DNA from 2 places in the Austwickia chelonae genome. Region 1 is predicted to be linked to the other one. Evidence: riboswitches for the same ligand, from Rfam matches in the RefSeq annotation. Region 1 holds a riboswitch; the other holds the start of a gene.

Region 1 (7,698 bases):
AAGCCCATCGACCCACGTGGATCTCCTCGACCTGGCCCGTTCCTTGAGGGGAAAGCTCGACCAGAAGCACGTCGCCGGGGAGCTGCTCGCGGAAGTCGGTCACTTCCGGTGTCCCGCTGTAATGAACCATGCCGGTCGCGCCCACGGAGAGCCGGGAGTGGCGGTCGCCCAGAGCCACATAGTGGATGCTGCCCTCGGACAGCGCCTGTTCGAGGGCAGCGAGTCTGATCGCGGAGACATCACGTCGATCCGGGTTGATCGCATCGACCTGACCGTGCGCTACCAGGATCCGTCGGACACCGTCGGGCTGGGCGGCCTCCAGCGCCTTGGTGGTGGGGTCGCTGATAGGGGCATTCGAGGTCAAGGGCGCGGCGAGCAGCTCCACCCCAGGCGCGACCGGGTACGGTCCGACGTGGTCAAGGACATGCACGTGTTCCGGGCGTTCTCGGAGGAAGATCTCGGAGCGGTATATCGTGGCCGCGTTATGGGCGTCGTGATTTCCCGGAAGCAGGTAGACCGGGACCTCGATAGTGCGTAGCGCGTCCAGAGACCGCCGTAGGGTCTGGGAAGCAAGGAAGTTGGAGTCGAAAACGTCACCGGCAACGACTACGAAATCGCATCGGTGTTCACGGGCGGTCTGTCCGATACCTCGGACCGCGTCCAGCCGCGCTCCTGCGTATCGTGACTGTGCTTCTCCCTCCAGGAAGTGCCGAGTCATGCCGAGCTGCCAGTCGCTGGTGTGCAGGAAACGTACAGAGCCGGGTTCCATACTCGCGCTCTCCTCACCTCAGGGCACTGCTCGTCAGGCCGGTCTTCTCGCTATGAGGCTAACCGGTCGAATCTCCGTGCAGAGCACGACATTCTCGGCACGGAGGAGGGTGTGATGCTTGCTACGCCGTCGCCTGTCGCCTACCGGCAGTGGCCCCTTCTGCTGTGTGTCGGTGCAGGAGGTGCCTTGGGCACGGCAGCACGGGCGTCGATTGCCCAGACCTTCCCGATGTCTCCTGCCGGTTTTCCGTGGGCCACATTGGGAGTGAACTTATGTGGCGCATTGGCTCTGGGATGGCTCATCGGGTTTCTGTCCGACTTCCCTGACGTCGGCATCCGCCGGGTGCTCCGACTCACTTTCGGTACCGGATTTCTGGGCGGGTTCACCACATACAGCACCTTCGTGGTGGAGAGTCTCCTGCTGGGTGCCGATGCGAGGTGGCTGACGGCGCTGCTGTATGTCGCTGTCACTCTTTCCGGAGGATTAGTCGCTGCCGGAGTCGGGTTCTCAGTACTTCCCCGGGGGCGAGCGGTCGGAGCAGATCACGGAGGACATGAGTCATGATCGTCGCGGTGGCTCTCGCCGGCGGTGCAGGAGCGATAGTTCGCTTCGTGATCGACGGCGTCGTGTCCTCTCGGTCACGCCTAACCGTTCCGGTGGGGACTTTGTGTATCAACGTCACCGGATCAGGTGCGCTCGGCTTTCTCATAGCCTGCTACGGCTGGGGAAGCGGCTCAGCTGGCGAAGAACTACGGCTGTTGCTCGGAGTCGGCTTCCTGGGCGGATACACCACGTTCTCGACTGCTTGTGTGGAGTCGGTGCGATTGGCGGCCGCTGAGCAGAAAAAGAAAGCCCTTTTTCTGGCTCTCGGCTCTTATGCAGCAAGTCTCCTTGCCGCAGCATTAGGATTCGTTGCCGGCGGCATGTGCTAACTGCCGGACAGTGCAGGAAGACGCCCCTGTGCATCTTCCACACCATCCGGCAGTGAGCCGCTCAAGAAGGCGTCTCCCATCGAAGAGCCTTTTTTGAACGTGGTGGTGGCCCGACAGATAAGGCTGCCGAGCCACCACCGTTCACATTATGTGAAGACTTAGAGTCAGCCCACGCGTCCGTAGCTGACGTTGTTGCTCCAGATCTTGTGGAGACCCGTGCTCTGGCCAGCGGTGGGTGCGTCGTACATCATCCCGTTACCGGCGTAGATTCCCACGTGCCAGGTCCCGAAGAAGACCAGGTCACCGGGCTGCGGGTTGGAGACCGGCGTGGTGGCTGCACGCTGCGCGCCAGAAGTACGAGGGAGGGAGATCCCAGCCTGACGGAAGACGTACTGCACGTAGCCAGAGCAGTCGAATCCGGAAGGAGTGGTTCCGCCCCAGAGGTAAGGGATGCCAGAGAGGCTGGCGGCAACACCAAGGACGCTGCCCTTGGGCGCCGGGTTCATCGCACCCTTGGCCTTGGCTCCGGAGTAGGACTTGACCGCGCCGGAGCGTCCCTTGGACTGGCCCTGAGAGTCGTAAGCGCTCTCCGCGACCTCGGCCTTCGGCTTGGCGCGGTTCGAGAGCGCGACCGAAGCGAAGTTGCTGGAGGCATCGCTGGCTTCATCAGCAGCAGCCATGACCGGGAGGCCGTAGGAAACGGTGGTGTCAACAGCACCACCGGTGAGGACGACAGCCTCAGCAGCTACAGCGTTAGGGGCCGTCGGCGACGCATTCGCAGTGCCTGCCAGAGCCATGCTTCCGGCGGCAGCAACCGTTGCGGTAGCGGCAACAGCAGGACGGGCACCTCGCGCCACGGCGGATGAGAAGGACGAGACCGGGTTGAGACGACCGGGGGCGCGGTGGCGCCCGACAGTGTACTTAGACACGGGGTATAACCTCTCCAGCCGCCTGCGAGGTGAGCTGTCGGGTTCGGGCAGGAGAATGCCCGGTCGCAATCGAAGGGTTTGCGACTTCACCCCAAGGCCTCTTCGAGACCACTATGGGTCCCCCGCTCCTGCCAAGGCGTAGTGACGTGCGAACCCCTCAACGGCTGGCAGGACTCGGCGCTCCGTCGTGAGGGTCACCCCAGGGGTGGGCGACGAGACGAAGTTACAGGGACAGACGCCCGAATGTCACGCTCGGATCACAACACGATCAAGGAACTACCGGAACACTCAGGTTCGTCACGGTATTTTCGCAGCTCATCCCCGGGCCTTGCGAGAATGTGAACTGCGTCACAAGGCGGCTCCGCGGAGCTAAAAAATGGTTCAACGGCCAGCCCTCCGACGCCTTCACTCCCTTATCACCCGCGCCGGAAGATGCCCCCTCGAAGGCACCTTCCCGGAAGGGAGGCCCAGCCCCTACCTGCACTCCGGCCCACGTCCAGGACGTACGTGCGCTCTATATATAACGTCGCTCGGAGGTAACCCTCCGAGCGACGTTATATATAGAGCGCAGGCATCAGCGTGGCCGGGCGGTCACTCCTCGTTCAAGTAGCGCTGAGGAAGTGTCACCCAGATCTGAGCAGCCACATCCCGGGAGATCACGAGATCAGACTCCGCCGAGGAACCGATCCGCCACCCCTCGTCCGTCCAGGAGACGCGTACGTGCGCCTCGGGGACCACACCAACATCCTGGAGCATCCCCAGGATCTCGGCGTCGTCCTGCAAGGCCTCACCCAAGCGCCGAACCTCGACATGCCCCCCGCGACGATCGTGCAGGCTCGCGAGCGGGACGACAACGGCCCGGACCTCCTTCCCCGGCTCGACCCCCAACTCGTCCAACCCAGGGATCGGATTTCCGTAGGGGCTCTGAGTACTGCTGTCGAGCAGCGCCAAGATCTTGCGCTCGACCCGGTCACTCATGACATGTTCCCAGCGGCAGGCTTCCGCATGGACGTACTCGTACTCCAGCCCGATGACGTCCACCAACAGCCGCTCCGCGAGCCGATGCTTTCGCATGACCCTCGTTGCGCGACGCCGCCCCTCCTCCGAGAGCAACAAACTCCGGTCCGGCTGCACGGCCAGCAGGCCGTCACGCTCCATGCGCGCCACCGTCTGTGAAACCGTCGGGCCGGAGTGCCCCAGACGGTCCACGATGCGGGCACGAAGGACAGCCGTCCCCTCTTCCTCTAATTCGAAGATGATCCGCAGATACATCTCCGTGGTGTCGATCAGCTCGGTCACCCTGCCATCCTCTCAGGTTGGGCGGCCGATTCCGACCTCATGTTCATTTCCCGGCGCCCGGACCGGTCGTGGCGTCACCACCGGTCGTGAAGTCTCAACCCTGTCTGGGATACAACAGAACCCGTTCTCGAGCCTACAGAGGGCGGATTGACCTTCCACACCCTGGGAAAATGCAGCTCATGGCACCGAAAAGGCTGAGCCACACCCGTTTTGGGCAAAGACTTGATTCGTCTTTCTTGCCTGTTTTAGATTTCAATCACACCGCTTGGTCGTGGCCTAGGACCCCCGAGCTGGGTCACGACCAACGGTGGCGGCGCTGGCGCACCCCCTGGCAGCCAGCGCCCGGACCGGATCACACCTGGCACCGGTCCACGAAGGGCCGGGTCCTCCACTGGACCCGGCCCTTCGTCTTGCCCCAGCCCCTCACCACACCGGCATCTCCCGACAGAGTGCTCCCTCCTCGGCGCGACGCATCTCATCACAACCTGAGCACAGCCCCCGGAGGCCCGGTCCCCCATCAGGAAGAATGGCCTCCATGGTCACCCTTCCAGAGACCCCGCCCGCCTTCACCACGGCGATCGCCGAAGCCGACCACAACTCGGGATGCCTGCGCTACCGCGGCGTCGACATCCGTGAACTCGTCGACAAAGTCACCTTCGGCGAGGTCTGGGGGCTGCTCGTCAGCGGGAACTTCGGAGCAGGTCTTCCGCCTGCTGAACAGTTCCCCTTGCCGGTACGGACCGGAGATGTCCGAGTGGACGTCCAGAGCGCACTGGCCCAACTCGCCCCGATCTGGGGCTTCCGCCCACTGCACGACATCGACATCGACCAAGCCCGAGAGCAACTCGGACGCGCTTCCACGATGGCCATGTCCTTCATCGCCCAATCTGCCCGAGGCGCAAATGTCCCCGTCGTCCCAGAACACCAGATCGGCAAGGCCGAAACAGTCGTAGGACGCTTCATGACCCGATGGCGCGGGGAGCCGGATCCCCGCCACGTGGCAGCTCTCGACGGTTACTTCACCGTCGCAGCCGAACACGGGCTCAACCCCTCGACCATGACCGCCCGGCTCATCGCCTCCACCGGAGCCGACGTCGCAGCCTGCCTCTCAGGCGCGGTCGGCGCCATCAGCGGTCCCCTCCACGGCGGAGCACCCTCCCGCGCGCTCCGCATGATCCTGGAAGCCGAAGCACATGGCGACCCCCAGGCCTACGTACGAAGGCTCCTCGATCGGGGAATCAGGCTGATGGGATTCGGACACCGTGTCTACGGCGGGGAGGACCCTCGGGCCACCGCCATCCGCGAGCTCGCCCGCCGTTTCAAGGCACCGCTGTTCGAGGTCGCCTCTCAACTCGAAGCTGCTGCGCTGGATGTCCTCGCAGAACGTCACCCCGGCCAAGGCATCGGGGTCAACATGGAGTACTGGGTCGCCGTCCTCCTCCATGGCGCTGAGGTACCGCCACGCCTGTTCACCCCCATGTTCGCCTGTGCCCGTTCAGCCGGATGGTCCGCCCACGTCCTGGAGCAGAAGGCCCTGGAACGTCCGATTCGACCGATAGCCCACTATGCAGGCCCGTCCCCCCGCTCCGCAGAGGCAGTTCCCGGCTGGGACACGCTTCCACCCGCGCATCGTTTCGACCGTTGACCGGAGAAGGACGACCCACTCCGGCGCTCTGCGCTCACGATCAGGAGAGGATGGCGAGGTGAACGAGGGCACCCACATCAGCATCCCCGGGCATCTCTTGCCCCAGGACGGACGGTTCGGCTGCGGCCCCTCCTTGGTCCCTGCCGAACACGTCCGTGAGCTGACCTCCTCCCGCCTACTGGGAACATCCCATCGTCAGCCCCCGGTACTCGACCTGGTCAAAGAATTGCGTCACGGATTGGGCGAGCTATTCGGGCTACCCGCCGGATACCTGGTCGCACTCGGCAATGGCGGCACCACGAGTTTCTGGGATGCCGCCGCCTTCTCCCTGGTTCGCCGCCAGGCCCGCCACGGCGTCTTCGGGGAGTTCTCCGCAAAGTTCGCCGCGGTGACCGGAGGGGCGCCTTTTCTCTCCGCTCCCGTGATCGACAGCGCTGCACCCGGCTCAGTCGCACTCCCCCAGGCCGACGGAGTCTGTGACGTCCTGGCCTGGCCACAGAACGAAACCTCCACCGGAGCCTCGGCTCCGGTGATCCGACCACCCGGGCTCGACGAAGAGACCCTCGTCCTCGTGGATGCCACCAGTGCAGCGGGCGGGCTGGACGTCGACCTCTCGCAGACAGACGCGTACTACTTCGCACCGCAAAAGAATTTCGCTGCCGACGGCGGTCTGTGGTTCGCCGTCCTCTCCCCCCGTGCCCTGGACCGGATCGCCCAGATCGAGGCCTCCACCGAGCGCTGGATACCAGCTTCACTGCGTCTGGCCACCGCAGTAGAACTCTCTGCACAGAACCAGACCCTCAACACCCCTGCCCTGACGACCCTGCTGCTCATGAACGCACAGATCCGTAGCCTTCTCCAGCGTGGCGGCCTGCTCTGGGCCGTCAACCGCACTGCGGAGAACGCCCGCCGGCTGTACAGCTGGGTGGAGCAGACCTCGTACACCACCTGTTTCGTCACGAGACCGGAGCACCGGAGCCAGGTCGTCGCCACCGTCGACCTCGACCCAGCGGTCGATGCGGCCACGGTGAGCGCGGTACTGCGCCGCCACGGCGTCGTCGACACCGAGCCCTATCGCAAGCTCGGTCGCAATCAGCTACGCGTCGCGCTCTTCCCGTCGATCGAGCCTGACGACATCAGTGCGCTGACCTGCTGCATCGACCATGTGGTCAGCGAACTGAGCTGAAAGGTCGGGACAAGGAGCAGCCGTCGTTCACCGAGGAAGGGCCGGGCCGATCACCGCAACGGCCAACAAACCGGCCAAAGCCAGCCACACAATCACTCGTCGGGTTGAAGGGCTCATGACCTGCACCCATCCTCATCATGTTCGCAGCGCTTCAGCGCCGAAGTCCTGTCATTTCAGAGCGAACCCTAGCCGCGATGCCACCGGAACGACATCACGCTCTCAGAGCAAGGGACTGAAGACCCGGGCTCACGAATCTGGCTGAGCAGACTCACAGAGAGGCGACGCGACCGAGAATACGGGCCAGCTCAGGAACCAACGCTATGTCCTTCTCGTCGAGCTGACGCAGCCGCGAAGTCATCCACAGGTCACGACGATGACGTGCCTCGTCCAGCAGGGCCTGACCCGCATCGGTCAACCCCACCAACACAATGCGTCGATCCGTCGGATGCTGTGTGCGATGCACATAACCCTCGCCCACGAGCTTCTTCACCGTGCGGGTCATGCTGGGTGCGCTCACCCGCTCCAGTTCGGCGATCTCACTTGGAGGAAGGTCGCCCTCCTCCAGCCGGGCAAGAACAGCGAAATGGTGAGGTGCCACTGAACCAGCCTGAGCTTCGTACCGCACCCGACGTGCTATCTGCTGACAAGCCAGGCGGAGCTCAAGCCCTTGTCTGGCCAAACCGTCGAGTTCACCGGCTCGTGACTCGTCATGCAGGATCTCCGCCATCGGTTCCAGGTGGAGGTCATCGACGTCCACCTCCGGCAGGGAGTCGTCCTTGCGTGATAACGGCATCGTTTTCCTCGTCTCAGCAGGACGATCAGCTCTCAATACACCAGAGTAGTCCGGTTCGCGGCGCAATGGACGCCTGCTCCGTACATTCGTCCGGGAGACCAATGACTCCGGCAGGATGCTGTCCCGCCACCTTCAGAGTTCTTCA
Region 2 (7,698 bases), 120 kb from region 1:
ATCCCCTCGCTGGCGGGCTTCACCCGCATGGGGTCGTCCTCGAAAGGCGCCAGGGTGCCGTCGAAATCGGTGGCCAGCAACACCTTTCTGGCAGCGGCCAGCCTGCGGACATGGTCGGTCAACGCCGAGGGTAGCGAAGAGCACACAGCCCTACGCCTTCGACAGATGGTGACTGGCCGACGGGCGCCGCTGCTCGGACGACGGACGATGCGGTGCACATTCCAAGGCGTCGAGGAAACGTCCGGCCCAGCGCTGGACGTCATGCTGTGCCACCCGCTTGCGCAGCGCCCGCATCCGGCGCCCTTTCTCCCGGTCGGTGGCCGTGGCCGCCCGGATGATGGTGTTCTTCAACCCCTGGATGTCATGCGGATTGCAGAGGAAGGCATGGGTGAGCTCGTCGGCAGCTCCGGCGAATTCGGAAAGAACCAAGGCTCCGTTGCCGTCGTGGTGACAGGCCACGTACTCTTTGGCGACCAGATTCATCCCGTCACGCAGCGGCGTGACCAGCATCACGTCGGCGGCCTGGTACATCGCGGCCATCTCCGCCTGGTCGAAGCTCTGGTGCAGATAATGCACCGCCGTCGCCCCGATCCCCGAGTAGTCGCCGTTGATCTGACCGACCGTGAGCTCCACCTGGTCACGTAGATCCCGGTAGGCGTCCACCCGTTCACGGCTGGGCACGGCCACCTGCATGAAGCAGACGTCCGGCGGAGCGATCTTCTCGTCCTTGAGCAGCTCCTGGTAGGCCTTCATCCGGTGGCGCAGACCCTTGGTGTAGTCCAGTCGATCGACCCCCAGCATCAGCACCCGCGGGTTGCCCAGGGACTCCCTGATCTCCTGGGCCCGGGCCATGACCTCGGGGCTACGGGCCAGCCGGTCGAGCTGCTCGGTGTCGATCGAGATCGGAATTCCTGCGGCTCGCACGAGTCGGGTACTGCCGTCGGCGTCCGTGGCGGTCACCGTGTCCCGCTTGGTGGGCAGGCCACCCAGCTGACGGCAGGCTCGGATGAAGTTGCCCGCATCGCTGGGCTTCTGGAAACCGAGGAAGTCTGCTCCGATGAGACCGGCGATGAGTTCGGCACGCCACGGCAGCTGAGCGAAGAGTTCTACCGGCGGGAAGGGGATGTGGTTGAACCAGCCGATCCGTACATCAGGACGCAGCTGACGCAGCAAGGCGGGCACCAGCTGGAGTTGGTAGTCGTGGATCCACACCGTCGCGCCGGGTGCGGCGACCTCGGCCAAGGCCTCGGCGAACTTCCCGTTGACCCGGCGATAAGCCTGCCACCAGCGTCGGTGGAAGGTCGCCGGCACGATCACGTCGTGGTAGATCGGCCAGAGGGTGTCATTCGACAGCCCCTCGTAGTAGTCGGCGACGTCCTCGGCGGTCAAGGCCACCGGGACCAGGTACATGCCGCCGTCCTCGAAGGGTTCCGGAGCTTGACCGGCGTCCCCGGCCCAACCCACCCAGGCGCCTTCGCGGCCGCGCATGACCGAGTCCATCGCCGTCACCAGGCCGCCGGGGCTGCGCTGCCAGGACGAGCTGCCGTCGGGTTCTTCGTGACGGTCCACCGGAAGCCGGTTCGCTGCTACGACGAAGTCGTAGGTGCGAACGACTTTCCCGGGGATTTTCCCGGCATGCTCCTTCACGTGAAACCACTCCTCACCGAACACCGGCCGAGCGCTGCTCGCTCGAAAGGCCTTGTGTCCCCTGCTCCCTGGTAGTGACACTCTACGGTGAGCGGGTGAGGTCGACGGGGGACGAGAAGGACGAAACTCCGGCGGAGTGCGCCACGGTCCGTCGAAGGTGCCGACGGTCCACAGGGGGACCACCCTCAGCGAGCGCACAGTGAAGAGACGTACTCTTGGGCTGTTTGGCACTCTGATACGAGTGTCCTGATGACCGCAGGGGTCCACGGTCCATATCGGGAGGTGACATGAGCGCGACCGTCGGTCGTGGTCCGAGCCCCGGCGCAGGTCGGTTGGGCCGTTATCGGCTCTGCTCCGAGCTGGGCCGCGGTGGCATGGGTGTCGTGCATCTCGCGTTGGACGAGGAAGGCCAGGCTGTGGCCATCAAGGTCCTGCGTGATCATGTGCTGGACGACCCTGCCGCTCGTGCGCGTCTGTCTCGTGAAGCTGATCATCTCTCCCGGATCCGTCATCCCGGGGTGGCCGGCATCATCGATGCCGATGTGGAGGGGGCTCGCCCCTATGTGGTGACTCGGTATGTCCCTGGCCCGTCCTTGGAGCAGTACGTCGCTCAGCACGGGCCGTTGAGTGCGCCCAAGCTGTTGGGCCTGGCGAGGGATCTGTCCGCCGCTCTGTCCGCGGTGCACACCGCCGATGTGGTCCATCGTGATCTGAAGCCGGGCAATGTGCTGATCCATGACGGTCGCGGGGTGTTGATCGATTTCGGGATCGCGCATGGTTCCGGTGATGTGCGGTTGACGTCGACCGGGTTGGTGATGGGTACGCCGGGGTTCTTGGCTCCGGAGATTTTGGACGGGGCCGATGTCACGCCGGCGACCGATTGGTGGGCTTGGGCGGCGACCTTGGCTTTCGCGGCATCGGGCCGGGTGCCTTTTGGCGATCAGCCGGTGGACGCGGTGTTGGCTCGGATCCGTGCGGGGGAGTGCGATCTGACCGGGGTGGATCCGGAGTTGGCGCCTTTGTTGCGGGCGGCGCTCGATCCGAGGCCGGGGGCTCGGCCGACTCGTGAGCAGATCTTGTACGAACTGGAACGTTATGCCTCCGGTGGTCGTAAGACGGCGGCGATTCCGGCGATGCCGGTGACTCGGGCGCTTCCGGGTGCTCCGCCGACCGCGGCTGCACCGGTGGTCGCTCCAGGCGCGACCGCGGTGGCGCCGACCGTGTCCAAGCCGCAGCCGCAGGCACCGGTGGCAGCGCCCTCGGCTCCGGCTCAGGCCTGGAAGCAGGCGGTCGATCGGGCGCAGCCGCTGTGGGAGGAGACTCTCGGTAAGGCGCAGAAACATCGCAGTGTCGGGTTGGTGCTCTGTCTGGGTGCTTTGTTCGCCGCGTTGACCTTGGCTGCTCCGGTGAAGTCCTTGTTGTTGGCGGTGGCTTGGACGTGGTTGGCCAGGTCGGTGGAACGTGCGGGGCGGCTGTTGGGCCGTCAGCGCAGTACGCACGGTGTGCGTCGGTGGGACACCACGAAGGCGCTGTTGCTCATGCCGTTGCATGCGGTGTCGACGGTGGTGAGTGCCTTGGTGGGGGCTTTGGCTCCGACCGTGGCGGCCTATTGCGCGGTGCTGGGGTGTATCACCTTGCAGAAGACGGGGATTCTTCCGGGGTCGCCGTTCGACCCAAGTGCTCCGGGGCCGTTGTTCGTGGGTGCGGTCACGGCCATGGTGGTCTTCTGGTGGGGCACCGGGAGTGAGCATGTCCGGTTGGGGACGCGTGCTGTTCTGGACAGTGTCGGTGCATGGCGTTACGGGTCGGTGTGTGCGGCGGTGCTGTTGTTGGGATTGGCCGCAGTGATTGCCTTGATCTCGCAGTCGACGGGTTTCTTACCTTCTTGGGAGCCTTTGTCCGGTGACCCCTTCGCGTGGTTGCGGAAGGCCTTCCGCTGAGGAGGCGGGCGGGTGGCCGAGAGCTCCCGCCCTCTTTTTCGTCCGGGGTGGGTGCGGAGTCGTTGAACTTTGTCGGTACCTCCTCGGTCGATTCCGAATCGTAATCTTTGGAGAGGAACCCTGCCGCGAACAGGTCTTTTGTGGATCTGGCCGGGACGCAAGTCGATTCGTTGATACTTCACCTGCGCTGGATGTCAGCTGGGATCAACTCGCGAAACGATCGGCGAAGAGCGGGGCGACTCTCGAAATACGGACATAATTCCGGCCGTTTTCTGAGATTATTTTCAGGTTCGGTGTCTCGCGGTCGAGTGGGGATCCGGAACGGAACATGCCTCTTGCCTGCAGAATTGCCAAAGGGGGCGGCGAGAGGCCCGCGGATCCGGATGATCGACGATGCGGAATTGAGACTCAGCAGCGCCCCTGTCGTTACGCTGAAGTCGTCTCAACCGCGTGTGAGTGGCCGTACTTCCGAGCTCCACAACCCGATCGTGGACGGCTCGGGCGAACGACGTACGGTATTCAGCCAGTACAACTAAACTGCACAACCAACCGTTACACGTGTCCGGTGCGCCCAACATTCGTCGGCGGACACGGTCGGCCTCCGGGTCGGCAGAGACGATGACGGGGAACCCACCGGCACCCGCCGGACCGCCGTAGCTATGACGGCTTGGGGTGAAGCCGACTCCGGTCGGCCGGGCACCTGGCAGCCCGAACCCGACAGCTGACCCCGTAGGCGCTCGTCAGGAAGGACATTGAGCAGCACATGGCCTATACCCCTAAGCACGCTTCCCCTCGCCGTTCAGTCCGCCGTACCGTCAAGGCTGGCGCCCTCGGTGTCGCCACGGCCACGGTCGGCGTGGGCATGGCCGCCATCCCTGCGCAGGCAGCCCCTGCCGGTGGCAATGCCTGGGACCGTCTCGCCCAGTGCGAGGCCGGCGGCAACTGGCACATCAACAATGGCAACGGTTACTACGGTGGCCTCCAGTTCTCCTTGCGCAGCTGGCAGGGTGCGGGTGGCTCCGCTTATGCGGCACGCCCGGATCTGGCCAGCCGTGAGGCACAGATCGCCGTCGGGCAGAAGCTTCTTGCCATGCAGGGCCCCGGAGCCTGGCCGGTGTGTTCGGTCAAGGCCGGTCTGACCAAGGCCTCCGGTTCGGTGGGCGGCGGCGCCGTCGCCAAGCCGGCCGCTCAGGTCAACCCCGCGCAGACCAGCGCCAAGCCGGCTGCGGCGACGAAGCCGGCCGCGGTGGCCGCCACACCCCCGAAGGCTGTTGCCCCGGTGAAGCCGGCATACGGCCAGTTGAGCTCTGCGGACACGCAGATGGTGCAGCAGTGGCTCGGCGGCGAGACGACCGGAACCTGGGACAAGGCAGCCCTGTCCGCCTTGCAGGCGCGCCTCGGCGTGACGGAGACGGGCAAGACCGACGCCGCCACGATCGCCGCCACCGAGAAGCTCTTCGGGATGAAGGCTTCCGGGCTGGACTACTTCACCCAGCCGATGCTGGTCTCCCTCGCGGCGCACGCTCGTGCGGAGGTGGCTGCGGCGAGCCTGCAGTCGCTGATGCTGGCTGCTGAGGGTGGCAACATCTCCCCGGAGACTGTTGGCCTCAACGCCGACCCGGTGGCTTACAGCTGAACTGGCTCGACATCTTCCGGTCGTCACCGCGGCTGACCGTGGTCCTCACCTCGACCGGACCGTCGACTGCTTTACCCGTAGTGGGTGCGCCTCCAAGCCAGGGGAGAGGCGCACCCACTACGGCGTTCCAGGGTCCGGAGCAGCGACAGCAACAGGAGAAACACTCTCTGACTGCCTGCGATTTCGGCTGCTCGACAAAAATCGTCTAGTCTGAACCAGGCTTGCCCAGTGCAAGCCGACTGCTGGAGTGGCGCAATTGGCAGCGCACCTGTCTTGTAAACAGGTGGTTGAGGGTTCGAGTCCCTTCTCCAGCTCCGCAGCTCAGAGGCGGTTTTCCCCTGCAGGGAGAGCCGCCTCTAGCCGGTTTTCTGGGGTCTTGTGTGCAACAGTATGCGCACAGACCGTGAACGCCACGCGAGGCCCTGGTCTTCTTCACAGTCATGCTTGCGGTGACGACGATCGTGGCGGCGTTCCATTGCTCGTAGTTGACACGGACGGTCCCGTGTGGGGGCGTCCGTCGCGACCTCATGCCGTCTGAGGCTCCTATTGTGGTGCTCCCGCGAGCGCGGCGTCGATGTGTGAGAAGAGCTGGCCTGCTTGCCCAGCGTTATGTGGCTGTAGATCGTCGCCGTGATCGTCGGGTTTGAATGTCGCAGCACCTTGGAGGACGCCCGGATGCCGCCAGGACGGTCAGGAGGGAAGGGGGGCTGGGAACTCCACATCGACGGATACGGAGTCACCCAGTCCCGCACGCTTGACCAGAAGGCCGTGGAGCGTGAAGTCCACGATTACATGACCCTGGAGACCGGCCATAAATGCACTGCACCGGTCGCACTCACCATCGACCTGGACGGGTACGAAGCGAAAGTTGCCGCTGCGCGAGAGTCCACCGAAGCGGCTGCCAAGGCGTCCCAGGATGCTGCCGCACAAGCTCGGGCCGTTGCTTCGGAGTTGCGGAGCATGGGCCTATCGGTCACAGACTCCGCCGTCGTGATGGGCGTCTCCAGGGGGCGAATCTCCCAGCTCGTCGGCTGACATAGCAGGGTCCAATGAGCACTACGAAGTACCGGATCATCCAGACTGCCGGATACGCCGATCACCACGTCGGAACCATCATCAACGGTAAGTAAACAAAACCCGGACCCTCTCCTCGCTTCATCATGGATAGGGGGCGGCTGCACAGTAGGCGACCGCTGGAGGTCACCATTCCCCAACCATCCTGATCGAGAACAATCTAAATTCAGAATATCACCCATTGCGGGTTTAATTCGCATAGGCCTTGCCGTTCGTTCCATGAAAACAATTTCATTTCCCCGGCATGAAGATGATCGACTTTCAGTATTTGCAAACTCCTGTTATGGACGTAATCTTCGAGGCGTGCGGTGCGAAGTAGACGTCCAGCACAAGAAGCAACATGGAAGATGTTACGAATGGTCCGCCATCGTTCCTCGCAACATGGCTTACGTCTGTAGTCTTTTGGTGACTGCAACGGGCCATGCGCGCGGACCTGCATGACAGAAGGCTCTGGCCTTGGCCAAGATAAACCCTGCCGTGAGGGCCATTACTCTTGGTGTGGAGCTCGCCTTCTGGGCATTCGTCGGGAAGAATTACAGGTAAAGTTCTGTTGGGACCAATAGGAAATTCTGTTGAGCCCAACCCAAGAGTTGGAAGCATTAGGGGCTCGTCTTGAGAAATCCCAATGATTCATCTGCGGCGCCGCCAATGCGCAGATTGTCTGCGGTGAACTTCTTCATCTATTCGGCTTTAAAACTGTTGGCTTTGCGCTCAATTTTCTTGGCGTTATCGAAATATTCGCCACAGTGATTTACTTCAGTAAGACCAATGGGGGCACTGGGTGCGTCCCGAAATATGAAACCGCCAACAAGGCGGTCGGCGCCATGGGTGTATTGGCCGGTCTTTTCCTATCATATTATTTAGATAACTGGTTTTTATTGGGCTCTCATTTGTGGGAGTGGCTGCCTTGAGGACTAGAAATCCTTCTAGCCAATAAAATTGGGTAAAGGGATGAAGGTTCTCCGCTTCCTCACGGAGAGGAAGTCGGAAGCCTTTCACGGGTTCATGTCCCCTGGGTAATTATCTGCAAAGAGTGGGTCGTTCAGTAGGCAGGGAGGATTCTGCCTGTGCTGAGGGTGCACCAATGGATCGCGTGCGTACCCGCACCTGCTATGGCTTCCCGGTCGCGAGTCAGCCGGTGGACGATCCATTTGCTCGAGCCCTGTGGAGCGTTATAGAAGATGGGAACTTCTTTCAGCGGTTGCGGCGGGTCTAGTTTGGCTCGATCGATGGCAGGCAGAGCCGTGAAATCGCGTTTGGCGTCGTGACCGCGGACGAGGACAGATGGGCGCTTTGGAGGGTGCGGCATCAAGGGTGCTTCGCATCCCTTCTCCAGGTTTACCTCTGACCAGCGGTGGTGCTGTGAAGTTGCTGAGAAGAGAGTGCCTCGATTCGGTCAGA

The links. Region 1 has a riboswitch for cyclic di-AMP ahead of DX923_RS16935 (C40 family peptidase). Riboswitches for the same ligand answer to the same signal wherever they lie in the genome.
Region 2: linked by a shared signal. The riboswitch ahead of DX923_RS16945 (transglycosylase family protein) and the one ahead of DX923_RS16935 (C40 family peptidase) in region 1 are both predicted to bind cyclic di-AMP.

Annotation. Positions count from the first base shown of each region.
Region 1 is NZ_CP031447.1:2,391,574-2,399,271, forward strand. Features, by position in the region: gene DX923_RS10555 (metallophosphoesterase family protein) at 1-769, opposite strand, end outside; gene DX923_RS10560 (fluoride efflux transporter FluC) at 884-1,333, shown strand; gene DX923_RS10565 (fluoride efflux transporter FluC) at 1,330-1,701, shown strand; gene DX923_RS16935 (C40 family peptidase) at 1,866-2,630, opposite strand; cyclic di-AMP (ydaO/yuaA leader) riboswitch at 2,636-2,779, opposite strand; gene DX923_RS10575 (metal-dependent transcriptional regulator) at 3,222-3,929, opposite strand; gene DX923_RS10580 (citrate synthase 2) at 4,465-5,574, shown strand; gene serC (phosphoserine transaminase) at 5,633-6,760, shown strand; gene DX923_RS10590 (MarR family winged helix-turn-helix transcriptional regulator) at 7,029-7,553, opposite strand; gene DX923_RS10595 (DUF3027 domain-containing protein) at 7,696-7,698, opposite strand, start outside.
Region 2 is NZ_CP031447.1:2,510,047-2,517,744, reverse strand. Features, by position in the region: gene otsB (trehalose-phosphatase) at 1-146, opposite strand, end outside; gene DX923_RS11060 (alpha,alpha-trehalose-phosphate synthase (UDP-forming)) at 151-1,647, opposite strand; gene DX923_RS11055 (serine/threonine-protein kinase) at 1,935-3,587, shown strand; cyclic di-AMP (ydaO/yuaA leader) riboswitch at 4,186-4,340, shown strand; gene DX923_RS16945 (transglycosylase family protein) at 4,351-5,223, shown strand; tRNA gene DX923_RS11045 (tRNA-Thr) at 5,465-5,537, shown strand; gene DX923_RS11040 (antitoxin HicB) at 5,854-6,258, shown strand.